3 regions of the Cellulomonas sp. P4_H12 genome follow, and region 1 is predicted to be linked to each of the others. Evidence: predicted binding sites of a transcription regulator. Region 1 holds the regulator's gene; each other region holds the start of a gene.
What was found. Region 1 encodes LexA, which represses DNA repair genes until DNA is damaged. Its sites were predicted from a motif close to TCGAACANNTGTTCGA; they were not measured.
Positions count from the first base shown of each region.

Region 2: a site for LexA is predicted at 2,665-2,680, ahead of AC1DQC_RS12940 (HNH endonuclease signature motif containing protein). Genes of this name have one in related genera too.
Region 3: a site for LexA is predicted at 1,751-1,766, ahead of AC1DQC_RS00790 (HNH endonuclease signature motif containing protein). Genes of this name have one in related genera too.

Region 1 is NZ_JBFUKJ010000005.1:22,406-26,450, forward strand. Features, by position in the region: gene nrdR (transcriptional regulator NrdR) at 1-228, opposite strand, end outside; gene AC1DQC_RS04230 (LysM peptidoglycan-binding domain-containing protein) at 473-928, opposite strand; gene lexA (transcriptional repressor LexA) at 1,268-1,981, shown strand; gene AC1DQC_RS04240 (L-lactate dehydrogenase) at 2,018-3,019, opposite strand; gene AC1DQC_RS04245 (ATP-dependent DNA helicase) at 3,050-4,045, opposite strand, start outside.
Region 2 is NZ_JBFUKJ010000020.1:67,502-71,546, reverse strand. Features, by position in the region: gene AC1DQC_RS12950 (SDR family NAD(P)-dependent oxidoreductase) at 1-513, opposite strand, end outside; gene AC1DQC_RS12945 (DsbA family protein) at 510-1,019, opposite strand; gene AC1DQC_RS12940 (HNH endonuclease signature motif containing protein) at 1,115-2,605, opposite strand; gene AC1DQC_RS12935 (hypothetical protein) at 3,084-3,455, opposite strand; gene AC1DQC_RS12930 (NAD-dependent epimerase/dehydratase family protein) at 3,600-4,045, opposite strand, start outside.
Region 3 is NZ_JBFUKJ010000001.1:156,725-160,769, forward strand. Features, by position in the region: gene AC1DQC_RS00790 (HNH endonuclease signature motif containing protein) at 17-1,699, opposite strand; gene AC1DQC_RS00795 (helix-turn-helix transcriptional regulator) at 1,998-2,957, opposite strand; gene AC1DQC_RS00800 (VOC family protein) at 3,019-3,426, shown strand; gene AC1DQC_RS00805 (putative protein N(5)-glutamine methyltransferase) at 3,412-4,045, opposite strand, start outside.

The DNA.
Region 1 (4,045 bases):
GACCGGTCGGCCCTGGCAGGCCTTGCGGACCCCGCCGGCGATCTTCTCGCGGCTGAAGGGCTCCGTGGCGCCGGACCGCTTGACCACTGAGAGGCTCGCGGTCTCGACCGTGGTGAACCGACGGTTGCAGTGCGGGCACTGGCGGCGGCGCCGGATGGTCGACCCGTCGTCCGACGTCCGCGAGTCGACGACCCGCGAGTCCGGGTGACGGCAGAACGGACAGTGCACCGTGGTCCCCTTCGAGCTGGCGCGCCCGGCCGAGAGCTCGGACGGCGGCGGTGGCGTCGTGAACGCCCCCGTGACGCTAGGCCACGCTCTGCGCAGGTGCAAGGTCGCCGCCACGGCGTCCCCCGACGGGAGTGCCGCGAGGGCCGCCATCCGGAGATGACCGCCCTCGCGGCGACGCCGCCGTGCCTGGCCGCGAACCGACTTCCCCTCGGCTCCTTGCGGCGGTGCGAGCCCGCTCGGCGCCTCAGTCGGCAGGGACCACGATCACCTGACCGGCCATCAACCCGGAGTCGGGCAGCTCGTTGAGGCGGACGAGGTCGACCACGACGTCGCGGACGTCGTCCGAGGGCCCGGCGACGCCCGCGGCGATCTGCCACATGGTCTCCCCCGGCTGCACGACGTGCCGCACGACCTCCTGCGCCCCGACGGGCCCGTCCGCCGCGGCGCGGCTGCCGAGGAGGGACACGAGCGCGACGACGGCCGCGGCGAGGACCCAGAGGACCACGCGGCCGCGGGTGGTGAGCCGCAGATGGGCGCGCGCCGACGGAGCGGGACGTGCGGCAGGAGCGGCGGCGGCCGTCGGGGTGACGACCAGCTGGAGGTGGGGCGCCCGGGAGGCCGCGGACCTCCGGGGGGTGCCGACCGCCCGGGTGCTCGGCGTCGCGAAGCTCGTCGCGGGTCCCATCACCATCGCGCTCATCACGTCTCTCGTTCCTGCTCGGCCCGGTCGCCCGGGGTACCGCTGATCGTCGAACGCCTGTTCGTCGAACGTCTGTACGATGTCTACCAGCATCCGGTGACACTGTCGAGACACGATCGAACAGATGTTTGATCTTCGGTCCCGACATCCCTAGGCTGGCGATGCAGCACAAGCGCACCACGAGCCACTGACACGGCCGCCGGGATCTCCCGTCAGACCAGGTCAGGGCGCTGGTGCGGCGCTGCAGCAGGCGGAGGCGGAGCGGGCCGAGAGGCGGCCGCCCTACGGAGGAGGAGCGCAGTGACGGACTCACGGGACACGTCCCAGCCCGAGCAGGACCTGGCGACGATCCACGCGCTGCCCGACAGCGCGCCGGGTCCGGACGGCCTCACGGCACGCCAGCGGCTCGTGCTCGACACGATCCGGTCGTCCGTCGAGTCCCGCGGGTACCCGCCGAGCATGCGCGAGATCGGCGAGGCCGTGGGCCTGACCAGCCCGTCCAGCGTCAAGCACCAGCTCACGGCCCTCGAGCGCAAGGGCTACCTGCGCCGGGACCCGAACCGCCCCCGCGCCATCGAGGTCGTGCACGCCGACGACTCGCGCGGTGTCGGCACGTGGACCGCGCCGGACGGCAGCCGCTCCAGCTTCCCGGAGCAGGTCGAGGGCGAGCGGATGCCCGCGCCGTCCTACGTCCCGGTCGTCGGTCGGATCGCCGCGGGCGGTCCCATCCTCGCCGAGCAGGTGGTCGAGGACGTGTTCCCGCTCCCCCGTCAGCTGGTGGGGGACGGCGACCTGTTCCTGCTCAAGGTCAGCGGCGACTCGATGATCGACGCCGCCATCTGCGACGGCGACTGGGTCGTGGTCCGGCGGCAGCCCGTCGCCGAGCAGGGCGAGATCGTCGCCGCCATGATCGACGGCGAGGCGACGGTGAAGACGCTCAAGCGCATCGACGGGCACGTCTGGCTCATGCCGCACAACCCGGCGTACTCGCCGATCCCGGGCGACGAGTCGACGATCCTCGGCCGCGTGGTGAGCGTCCTGCGCAGCCTCTGACCTCTCCGCCGGGCCGACGAGCCGCGGCCCGGCGGGTCAGAAGCCGAACTTCCGGGCGACCGAGCGCACCGCCTCGGCCGAGGTCCGCAGGCCGGCGAGCTCCTCGTCGGACAGCGGCACCGGCAGACGCTCGCCCACACCGTGCGCCCCGACGATGGCGGGCACCGACAGGCAGACGTCGCTGATCCCGTGGAAGTCGTCGAGCAACGACGAGACGGGCAGCACGCGGCCCTCGTCCTTGACGACGGCCTCGATGATCCGGGACCCGGCCAGCGCGACCGCGTAGTTCGTCGCGCCCTTGCCCTCGATGATCCGGTAGGCGGACTCCACCACCTCGCGGGTGATGGCCTCCCGGACGTCGGCGGTGAGCGGTCCGGAGCCACCCGTGCCGGTCCACTCGAGCAGCGGCACGGAGCCGATGCTCGCGGACCCCCACAGCGGGAGCTCGGTGTCACCGTGCTCGCCGGCGATATAGGCGTGCACGTTCTGCACGGCGACGCCCGTGTGCTGGGCGATCAGGTAGCGCAGCCGCGAGGAGTCGAGGACCGTGCCCGACCCGAACAGCTGGGCCGGCGGCAGCCCGGAGATCTTGAGCGCCGCGTAGGTGACGACGTCCACGGGGTTGGTCACCATGACGTAGACCGCGTCGGGGGCGACGTCGACGAGCGCGGGCAGCACCGTGCGGACCAGCCCGATGGTCGCCTCCGCGAGCTCGAGCCGGGACTGGCCGGGCTTCTGCTTGGCCCCCGCGGTGAACATCACGACGTCCGCGTCCGCGCACACGGCGATGTCGTCGGAACCCACCACCTGCGCCATCGGCATGAACTGGATGCCGTGCCCCAGGTCGAGCGCCTCGGCCTCGACCTTCGCCGTGTCGATGTCGTAGAGCGCGACGGAACGAGCCGCACCGCGCATCAGCGCGGCGTAGGCCATGGTCGATCCGACGGCCCCCGCGCCCACGATCGCGAGCTTCGACGTGCGCCGGGCGCTCCGGAACGGGCTCATGCCGACCTCGTCCATGTCCAGGCTCTCCGTCATGTGGTCCTCCCCGTGGTCGATCCGTCGAGGCTATCCGGACGTGGCGAGCCGCCGCAGGGCGGAGACGGCGACGGCGCGGTCGGTGGTCCGCCAGAAGTCGGGCAGCGACCGGGTGAGGAAGCTGCCGTACCCGGCGGTCGCGAGGCGGGGGTCGAGCACTGCGACCACCCCGCGGTCCTCGCTGGTCCGGATCAGGCGGCCGGCGCCCTGGGCGAGCAGCAGGGCCGCGTGCGTGGCCGAGACGGCGAGGAAGCCGTTGCCGCCCGCCGCCTCGATGGCGTCGGAGCGGGCGGAGCTCACCGGGTCGTCGGGGCGCGGGAACGGGATGCGGTCGATGAGCACGAGGCGGCACGTCGCGCCCGGGACGTCGACGCCCTGCCAGAGCGACAGCGTGCCGAACAGGCACGTGGGCTCGTCGGCGATGAACTGCGAGACCAGGGTCGGCAGCTGGTCGTCGCCCTGCACGAGGATCGGGACGTCGAGGCGTTCGCGCATGGCGGCCGCCGCGGCGTTCGCGGCCCGCCGCGACGAGAACAGGCCGAGGGTCCGGCCGCCGGCCGCGGTGACCAGCTCGGCGATCTCGTCCAGCTGGGCGTCCGTCGCCGGCTCGCGCCCGGGCTTCGGCAGGTGCCGCGCGAGGTAGAGGATGCCCTGCCTCGGGTAGTCGAAGGGGCTGCCGACGTCCAGGCCCCGCCACGGCTGGCCCGCCGGCGCGGCGGTCGGCGGCCCGCCGAGCGTGGTGGGACCGACCGGCTCGGCGTCCGGACGGACCTCCAGACCGACCGCGCGAGCGATCGGGTCGAAGGAGCCGCCGAGCTCGAGGGTCGCCGACGTGAGCACGCCCGACCTCCCGGCCAGCAGGTGGGTGCGGATCAGCCCGTTGACGGCGAGCGGGGCCGCGTTCAGGCGGGTGAGCACGCTTCCCCGGCGGTCCTCGCTGCGGGAGCACCACAGGACGGTGTGCCGGTTGTCGTCCGGGTCGGCGGCCATCCGCTCCGCCACCTCGTACAGCGCGAGCATGGTGGC
Region 2 (4,045 bases), on a different contig from region 1:
GCCCTGGTCCCGGTACTGCGCGTCGAGCTGCGTGGTGAACCGGGCCAGCGCGCCCTTGCTCACGGCGTAGCCGGTGTAGCTGGTCATGGCGCGGTGGCCCGCACCGGAGTTGAGGTTAAGCACGCGCCCGGCGCCGCGGGCGAGCATGGCGGGCAGCACCGCGTGCGTGACGAGCAACGGCCCCCGGACGTTCGCCTCGATGACGCGCCAGGAGTCCTCGACGTCGTCGTCGACGAACGGCACCTCCGCCCGTTCGATGACGCCGGCGTTGTTCACCAGCAGCCCGATGCCGCCCAGCGCCTCCTCGACCCGCGCCACCGCGTCGAGCACGGCCGTGCGGTCGACGAGGTCGGCCGCGGCGACGAACGCGTTCCCGCCGATCTCCTCCGCCACCGCGTCGAGGAGCGCCCGCGTACGACCCACGAGCGCCACGGCGTACCCCGCCTGCGCCAGCCCGAGCGCGATCCCCCGGCCGATCCCCCGCCCAGCCCCCGTGACCAGCGCCGTCCTCACTGCGCCGCCTCGACGGCCTCGCGCAACCGGTCGAGCGTGACCTTGCCGTGGAACCGCGCGCCGTCGATGAACAAGGTCGGCGTGCCCCGCACTCCGAGCTCGATGCCGGCGGCGTAGTCCGCCGAGATGGCCGCGGCATAGGCCTGCGCGCCGTCGCCGGCAACCTCCGACGGGTCGAGACCCAGTGCGCGCGCCGACTCACGCAGGTCCTGCTCCGCAAGCCGGTCCTGATGGCTCATCAGCTCGGCGTGCATCTGCCAGAACTTCCCGTGCGCGCCTGCCGCCTCCGCCGCCAGAGCGGCCGACAGCGCGTAGGGATGCACCTCGAACAGGGGGAAGTGCCGCCACACCAGCCGAACCCGTCCGTCGGACGTGTCCACCAGCTCGCGCAGCGCCGGCGCAGCGGCACGGCAGTACGGGCACTCGAGGTCGCCGAACTCGAGCACGGTGACCGGGGCGTCGACACGGCCGTACACGTGCCGCTCGGCGGGGACGTCGTCTGCCATGGGTCGAGGATGCCTGACGACGCCAGGTCCGCGACACTCGAACGCCCGCCGGCTGGAGGCCTGCTCCGGACGTGCCTCAACGTCGGAGCCACCTGTCAGGTGCGGAGTGGGTGTCCGTGGCGGTCGGTGAAGGACCATCGGCCGGTGGGGTCGTGGGTGATCTCGATGCCGCGGTCGTGCACGAGTTCGTGGTGGTGCCAACAGAGCAGGCATCCGGTGTGCACGTCGGTGGAGCCTCCGTCGCGGTGCCAGTGCTGGGTGTGGTGCACCTCGGACAGCACGGGTGGGGCGTCGCAGTCGGGGTACTGGCAGTGCCGGTCGCGGGCGATGATCGCACGCCGTTTGGCCCCCGAGTAGGTCCGTTCGGCCCGGCCGACGTTCAGGATCTGCGACTGGGGTCCGAACACGACCCGGGTGATCGCCGAGTCACACGCCAACCGGGCCAGGACCGTGTCGGGGATCGGCCCGGTGCCGACGAGCTCCGCCACACCGAACCGGTCCACATCCACACCAGGTGCCGGCAGGACGCCGCGGGAGGGCGCGAGGTCGTCGTGCGGTGCGGACAGGTCTGACCCGGTGACTGGGCTGCGGTCCTCGGGTCCCCCAGATGGCGCCGGTCGGCTGACCCGATGACCGGGCTGCCCTGTCCCAGCGGCTGGTGCCGGTCCGTCGCTGGGGTGGTGGAGGGCGCGGGACAGGGTGGTCCAGTCGACCAACGCGGTGATCTGCGGGCGGTGGGACCCGGTGGCGCCAGTCAGGTCCCGGTCCAGGACCAGCCGGGTCAGGTTCACCAGGGCCCCGGCGCGGCGCCGCGCCGCCGGCAGCCCGGCCGTCTCTGTGCTCTTGGTGGTGACCGCGGCTAGGGCGGCGGCCAGGGCGTGACCGTGCTCGGTGGTCAAGAACCCCCGCAGGTGGCACCCGTCCATCGTCTGGGCCAGGCTGAAGAACTCCCGCTCGGCCGCCTTGCGGTACCCGCGGTCGTCCGCGTCCGGGTCCGCCGCGGCGGCCCAGCGGCGGGTCAGCACCCGGAACTGGGCGATCGGCAACGAGGCCGCGTGCTCGAGCAGGAAGTCCTCCCCGCACTCGGGTGCGGGTGCGGCCAGCGCGGTGCGGCGCTGGTCGGTGTTCGCCGCCGCGGCCATCGCCTGCGCGGCCTCCAAGGGCACGGTCCCGGCCACGCTCAACGCCGCGGTAGCGGGCAGGGCATCGCGGAACGCCCGCCCCAACGCCACCAACCCCGCCGCCTGCCCGTGCGAGAGCCGGCCCTGCGCGGCGACCCAGGTGGTGATCGACCGGGCACCGTCCAACGCCCACCACCCGTCGGCCTCCACCACCGGGACCACCCGGGCCGCGATCGCGGACAACCGCCCCGCCAACCCCAGGGCCTCGCGGACCACGTCTACCGCCGCCGCACCCTCCAGGCGCCCAGCTGAGCTCGTGGGGTCGGCCGCGGCCGCCAACTCATCAACCGCAGCGGTCAACGCCGCCAACACCGCAGCCACCGACCCGGTGCCCGCGGAGGCGGACCGCCCGCTCGCAGCGGAGCCCAGGGGTGCCGCACCGTCGGAGAACTCCTCGACCGACATCGACACCACCTCCTCCGCGACCCAGGACGGACCAGTGAACCGGCCCCAACAATCCCGCTACGAAGAAGTGTTCCAGGCACCACTGACATTCACCGGCACATTCCCCCCCGAAAGTGCGAGAAGGGCCCACTTATCCACAACAACACAGGTCAGAGCCTCACGAGCCCGTCGTTGACCCGTCCACAGCCCCGAATTCACGACGCCCATCCACAGAACGATGAGCGACGAAACAATGCACCCGTTCCTGTGGAATCGGATTTCATGTGTGCCGCTTGCGTGGTCCAGGCCCGAGGTAGAGACGAAAGCCGTGGCGCGCTCCGCACGTGAAAGGGACGCATCAGCAGCGAAACGGAATGCACACGTTCGGCGAGCCCGCCCCGGTGCTTACCGATCGCGTCACGGCAACTGGCCCCGGCTGCCCCGATCTGGACACCGGTCGGACCGTCCCCGCACCAGGTGTCTCCCGCCGGGTGCCGGGTCAGCCTTCTGTCGGCTCAACCTCGCGGCCGGTGGCGCCATCGATCAGCGCCCGGTTGCCGAACGGCTCACTGAGGGTCACCTCGACAGGGTCCTGGCAGGCGGGGCCGGAGCTGCGCCGCGTCGAGACGACCGTGACCGTCACGTCGTCGTCGGCCTCGACAACCTCAGGCTCGGGGTCTCCGTGGCAGGTGTTGATCCACAGGTGGAGCACGTCGTCGTCGACGGACCAGCCGACGATGTGCTGCGGACCTCGGGACTCGGCGGGCGAGCAGGCGGCGAGGGTGCCGAGGACTGCCAGGACGCCGACGCCACGCAGGACGCCGCGACCGGGCGCCAGCGCGCTGTGCCGGTGCTCCCGCGGCGAGGCCATGGCGGCGACGCTACGCGGCGTGGGGCGCCGGAGTGTGGGCCGCCAGTCACGGTTCGACGTCGACCGATGGCGCACGGCGAGATGGCTGTCGAATAAGCGCCGTGCCCTCGGAGTGACTCGCCGGGCATCGAAGGAGCGACAGCCTCAGCGCCGCCGCGGCCGCAGCGGAGGACTCGCCGTCCCCGCGCCGGCCGCGATGCCGTCCACGAGGTCGCGGACGGCGTCGATGGCCGACGTGCGCGGCCGCCAGTCGAGCTCGCGCTCGGCACGGGAGGTGTCGAGCAGCGGCGCGCTGAGCGCCATGTCGAGCCACCCCGGTCCGACCGGTACCGCCCGGGCGTGCCACGCCGCCGCGACCACCGCCCTCGCCTGGGGCACCGCGACGTCGCGCAGCCGACCACGCGCCACGACGTCGGCGATCTCCGGGCCGCGCAGGACGTCGGGCGCAGCGATGTTGAAGGGTCCGCGGACGCGCCGCACCACCGCCTCGCGGTAGGCGTCCGCGAGGTCGTCGGCGTGCACCGCCTGCAGGCGCAGCCCCGTGGGCCACGGAAGCACGGGGAGCCGACCGGCGATGGCCCGCTTCGGCG
Region 3 (4,045 bases), on a different contig from region 1:
CTGAGTCCGTCGGTCGCTAGAAGGGTGGGTCGCCGAGGTCGGGCCGTGGTGGTGTGGCTGGCCGGTGTTTGTAGGCGGAGGGGTCGACGTAGATGGGGACGGGGTGGCGGGCGTAGGTCAATCCGTGTCGGTCGGTCCAGGTGGACACCCCGGTGGTGCGGTTGTAGGTGACGTTCCACCAGCCGTCGGTCTTGGCTTGGTGGTGGTGCTTGCACAACGCGTGCAGGTTCGCCTCGCACGTCTGCGGGTCATGCCCGCCGGGTGGTCTGTGCTGGTCGTAGGGGATGCGGTGGTCGATCTCGCACCGGGTGGCGGGTTGCCGGCAGCCGGGGAAGGTGCAGGTCACGTCGCGGGCTTGGATGGTGCGGGTCAGGTCCGCTCCGGGCCGGTAGGTGTCGGTGCCCACCGAGCAGACCTGTCCGGTGGGGTCGGTCAGGACGCGCCGCCAGGTGCCGTCCTGGGCCAGCTCGCGGGCCAGCTGGGCGGGGATCGGCCCATAAGAGCCCAGGAACCCGGGGGCGTCATCCAGCCCGAGCAGGGTGGAGGCGGCCACGTTCACCTGCAGGGCGACCCGCTGCCCGTGCTTGGTGGGTAGCGGGGTGCCGTCCGGGGTGGACTGCCGGTCCAGGATGCCCAGGAACACGTCGCTGAACGCGTCCGCGCGCCGCTGATCGATGGTGCGCTCGTCCCCGTCCACGGCACTGGTGCCGGCCAGGGCGTCGATCGCGGTGTACGCGGCGGTCGCTTCGGCGGCGGGCAGGTAGGCGATCAGCCGTGCCATCGCGTCGGGGGCCAGGTCCAGGAACACCGAGCGGCGTTCGCGTTCGGCGACTCGTCGCTTCTCGGCGAGGTCGGGGTTGAGTGCGATCAGGGTGGCGCGCACGTGCCGGGTCAGCTGCGGCACCGTCATCTCGCGCGACTTGGCGACCGCGTCGTCGATCACCGCGTCGCGCTCACCCGCGTCGATCCCGGTGCCGGCCTTGCTGATTTCCTCGAGGATGACGTCGATCTTGCGCGCCTCGATCGCCCCGACCCTCCAGGCGTCGCCCAGGGTGGGGTGCTGGTCGGTGCCCCAGGCACGCAGGAACAGGTTCTGCCCCGCCTGCCGCGTGCACACCAACGCACACCCCAGCTCATCCGGGACGTGCCGCAACGCATCCGGGGTCCGTGCGCCGAGCTCGCGCACGAACGTGGCCTGCACCGACTGCAGCATGTTGATCGCCTGCTGCGATGCCGCCACCGCGTTGACCAGCGCCGCACCCGAAACATCCGCGACCGGCACTGCCGTCAGCATCCCCACCAACGAAGCCACATCGACGTCGGGCAGTGGGAACTCCTCGACCCAACCGAGATCAACCACCCGCACGGCCGGGCCGGGCACCGGTGCCGCGTTCGGGCGCGAACCGTGACCCGAGTCCGCCCACACCAACGCCGGCGATGGCACCGGTGAATCGATAGGTGCGGCAGTAGCAAAGGACTCGGCGGCTACTGGGCCAGACGGTGCACCAGCCGCAGGAGAAGGCCAACCAAAGGTGGAGGCGAAGACAGCGGCCGGGAAGCGGCCAGGGGCACGATTCGAGCCAGAGACTGGAGTCGCAACTGGTGCCGAAACGTCACCGGCGACCGGTTCGAAGGCGACGAGGCGAGGCGCGTCCGCAGCCCGGGCATGGACCGCGCGATCCTCCAGAACCGCCGTCACCGTCGCCACCTCCTTCATCCGTCCCAAGAGCCCAACCGCCGGGACCCGCTATCGAACAAGTGTACGAGCGACCACTGACAAGCGCCGCTGACCACGACGGACGGGCCGGTGTTCCAGGGACGGAGGCCCGCCAGAGCGCTGACGAGTCGCCAGGACCGACGGCGTTCCTGCCCGACAACGGCGACCGGTCGTGCGCGATGCGCACGGGGCGAGCGCGGCCAGAGCCCGGGCGGGTACGGGAAGCGGCCGGCGAGTGGGTGCCGCCCGACCCGTGAAGCTCTTCACACCGACGACGTTCTCAGGCGGACGACGGCGACGCCCCGTACTGCGCCACGAGCTCCGCGCCGAGCAACGCGAGCTCGGCGCGGACGGACGCCGGCTCCAGCACCTCGACCGCTGCACCGAGCCCGGCCAGGTGCTCCGCGACCGATCGCGCGGTGTGCGAGGCGACCTGCACCCGCGCGCGCTCGTCGTCGTCGGCACCGAGCACGGTGAGGTGTCGACCGAACCGGCAACGCAGGACGGACACGAGGAACTGCGGGGCGAGGACGGTGGCGGACACGCGGGAGCGGCGCTCCTCGATGTCGTCGACGACGGAGGACCAGATGCCTGCGACGTCGAGATCGTCGGGGCGGGTCGCGGGCGAGTCCAGCACGGTGAGGGCGACGACCCGGTCGAGGCGAAAGGTCCGGCGCCCGGCGGACGTGCCGGCCACGAGGTACCAGGCGGCGTCCTTGTCGACGAGCGCCCACGGGTCCACGGTCCGCGTCGAGACGCCGCGCGACCGCCCGTCGTAGGTCACCTGCGCCTGCCGCCGGCGGACCACGGCACCCTGCAGGGCGTCCACCCACGGCGGCGGTTCACGGGAAGAGGCACCCCATCCGACGGGATCGACGACGACGGCACGGCCGGCGGCCTCGGCGTCGGCCCGGAAGGTGGCCGGCAGCGCGCGCACGAGCTTGCGGAGCGCGGACGCCGCCTCGGCGGACCGGCCGGCGGCGGGTCCGACCAGCAGGAACAGCGCCTGCGCCTCGGACGACGTCAGCCCGGTGAGGTCGGTCCGCGCCCCGCCGACGAGCGACCACCCACCTCCGCGGCCGGGCTGCGGGTAGACCGGGATGCCGGCGGTGGACAGCGCCGACAGGTCGCGCCGGGCGGTCGCGACCGAGACCTCGAGCTCCGCTGCCACCTCCGCGGCCGTGACGCGCCCGCGCGCCTGCATCAGCAGGAGCGTGGCCACCAACCGGTCTGCGCGCACAGCGAAACACTCGCAGGAAAAGTGCTCAGAAGGTGATCACTTCACAGCGAAGAGTGGAGACATGACCACCACAGAGAGCACCTTCCGCGGCCTGGCCAACGTCTCGATCTTCGCCGACGACCTCGCCGCCGCCCGCACCTGGTACACGGACCTGCTCGGCCTGGAGCCGTACTTCGTCCGCGACGGCTACGTCGAGTTCCGCCTCGGCGACCACCACGACGAGCTCGGCATCGTCGACCGCCGCTTCGCCCCCGCATCCGGCGGTCCGGCGGGCGCGATCGTCTACTGGCACGTCGACGACCTCGAGGGCACCTGGAAGCGCCTCCTCGCCCTGGGCGCCACGGAGCAGGACGGTCCCCGCGAGCGCGGCAGCGGCTTCGTCACCGCGTCCGCGATCGACCCGTTCGGCAACGTCGTCGGCATCATGACCAACCCGAACTGGCTGGAGCGGGCCTCAGCGCAGGGCTGACCGAGCCGCCATGTAGTGCGCGCGCTGCGCCGGCGACAACCGCTCCAGCGAGTACCGCAAGGCCGTCCGGGGCAAGGTCGCGGCGTGCTCGTCGAGAAAGGCGAGCAGCCGCGCCTCGTCCTTCTTGCCGGCCTCCCGCAGCAGCCACCCGACCGCCTTGTGCATGAGGTCGTGCGGGTCGCCCTCGAGCAGGGCGGCCAGCGCGAACGTGTGGTCCAGCGACCCGGCGCGCACCAGGGCCAGGGTCGCGACGATGGAGATCCGCCGCTCCCACAGCGACTCCGACCCGGCGAGGCGGTAGAGCACCGCCGCCGACGTCCCGGCCAGCACCGCGCGCCCCACGACGTCGGGCGCGCTGGCGTCGACCAGGTCCCAGTTGTTCACGCGGTCGGTCCGGCGCAGGTACAGGTCGAGCAGCCCGCGACGACGGTCCGCCGACGACCGCCGCGACGCGCACTCGAGCGCCATCACCTTGAGCGCCAGCAGGCGCACCTCGTGTCGCTCGTCGTCGAGCCACTCCTCCAACGCGTCGACGGGCAGCCCGAGGGCCCTCCGGGCCACCGACACCACCTGCGGCACGGTCACCCCGAGGAACACGTCACCCTCGCCGTACTCGCCG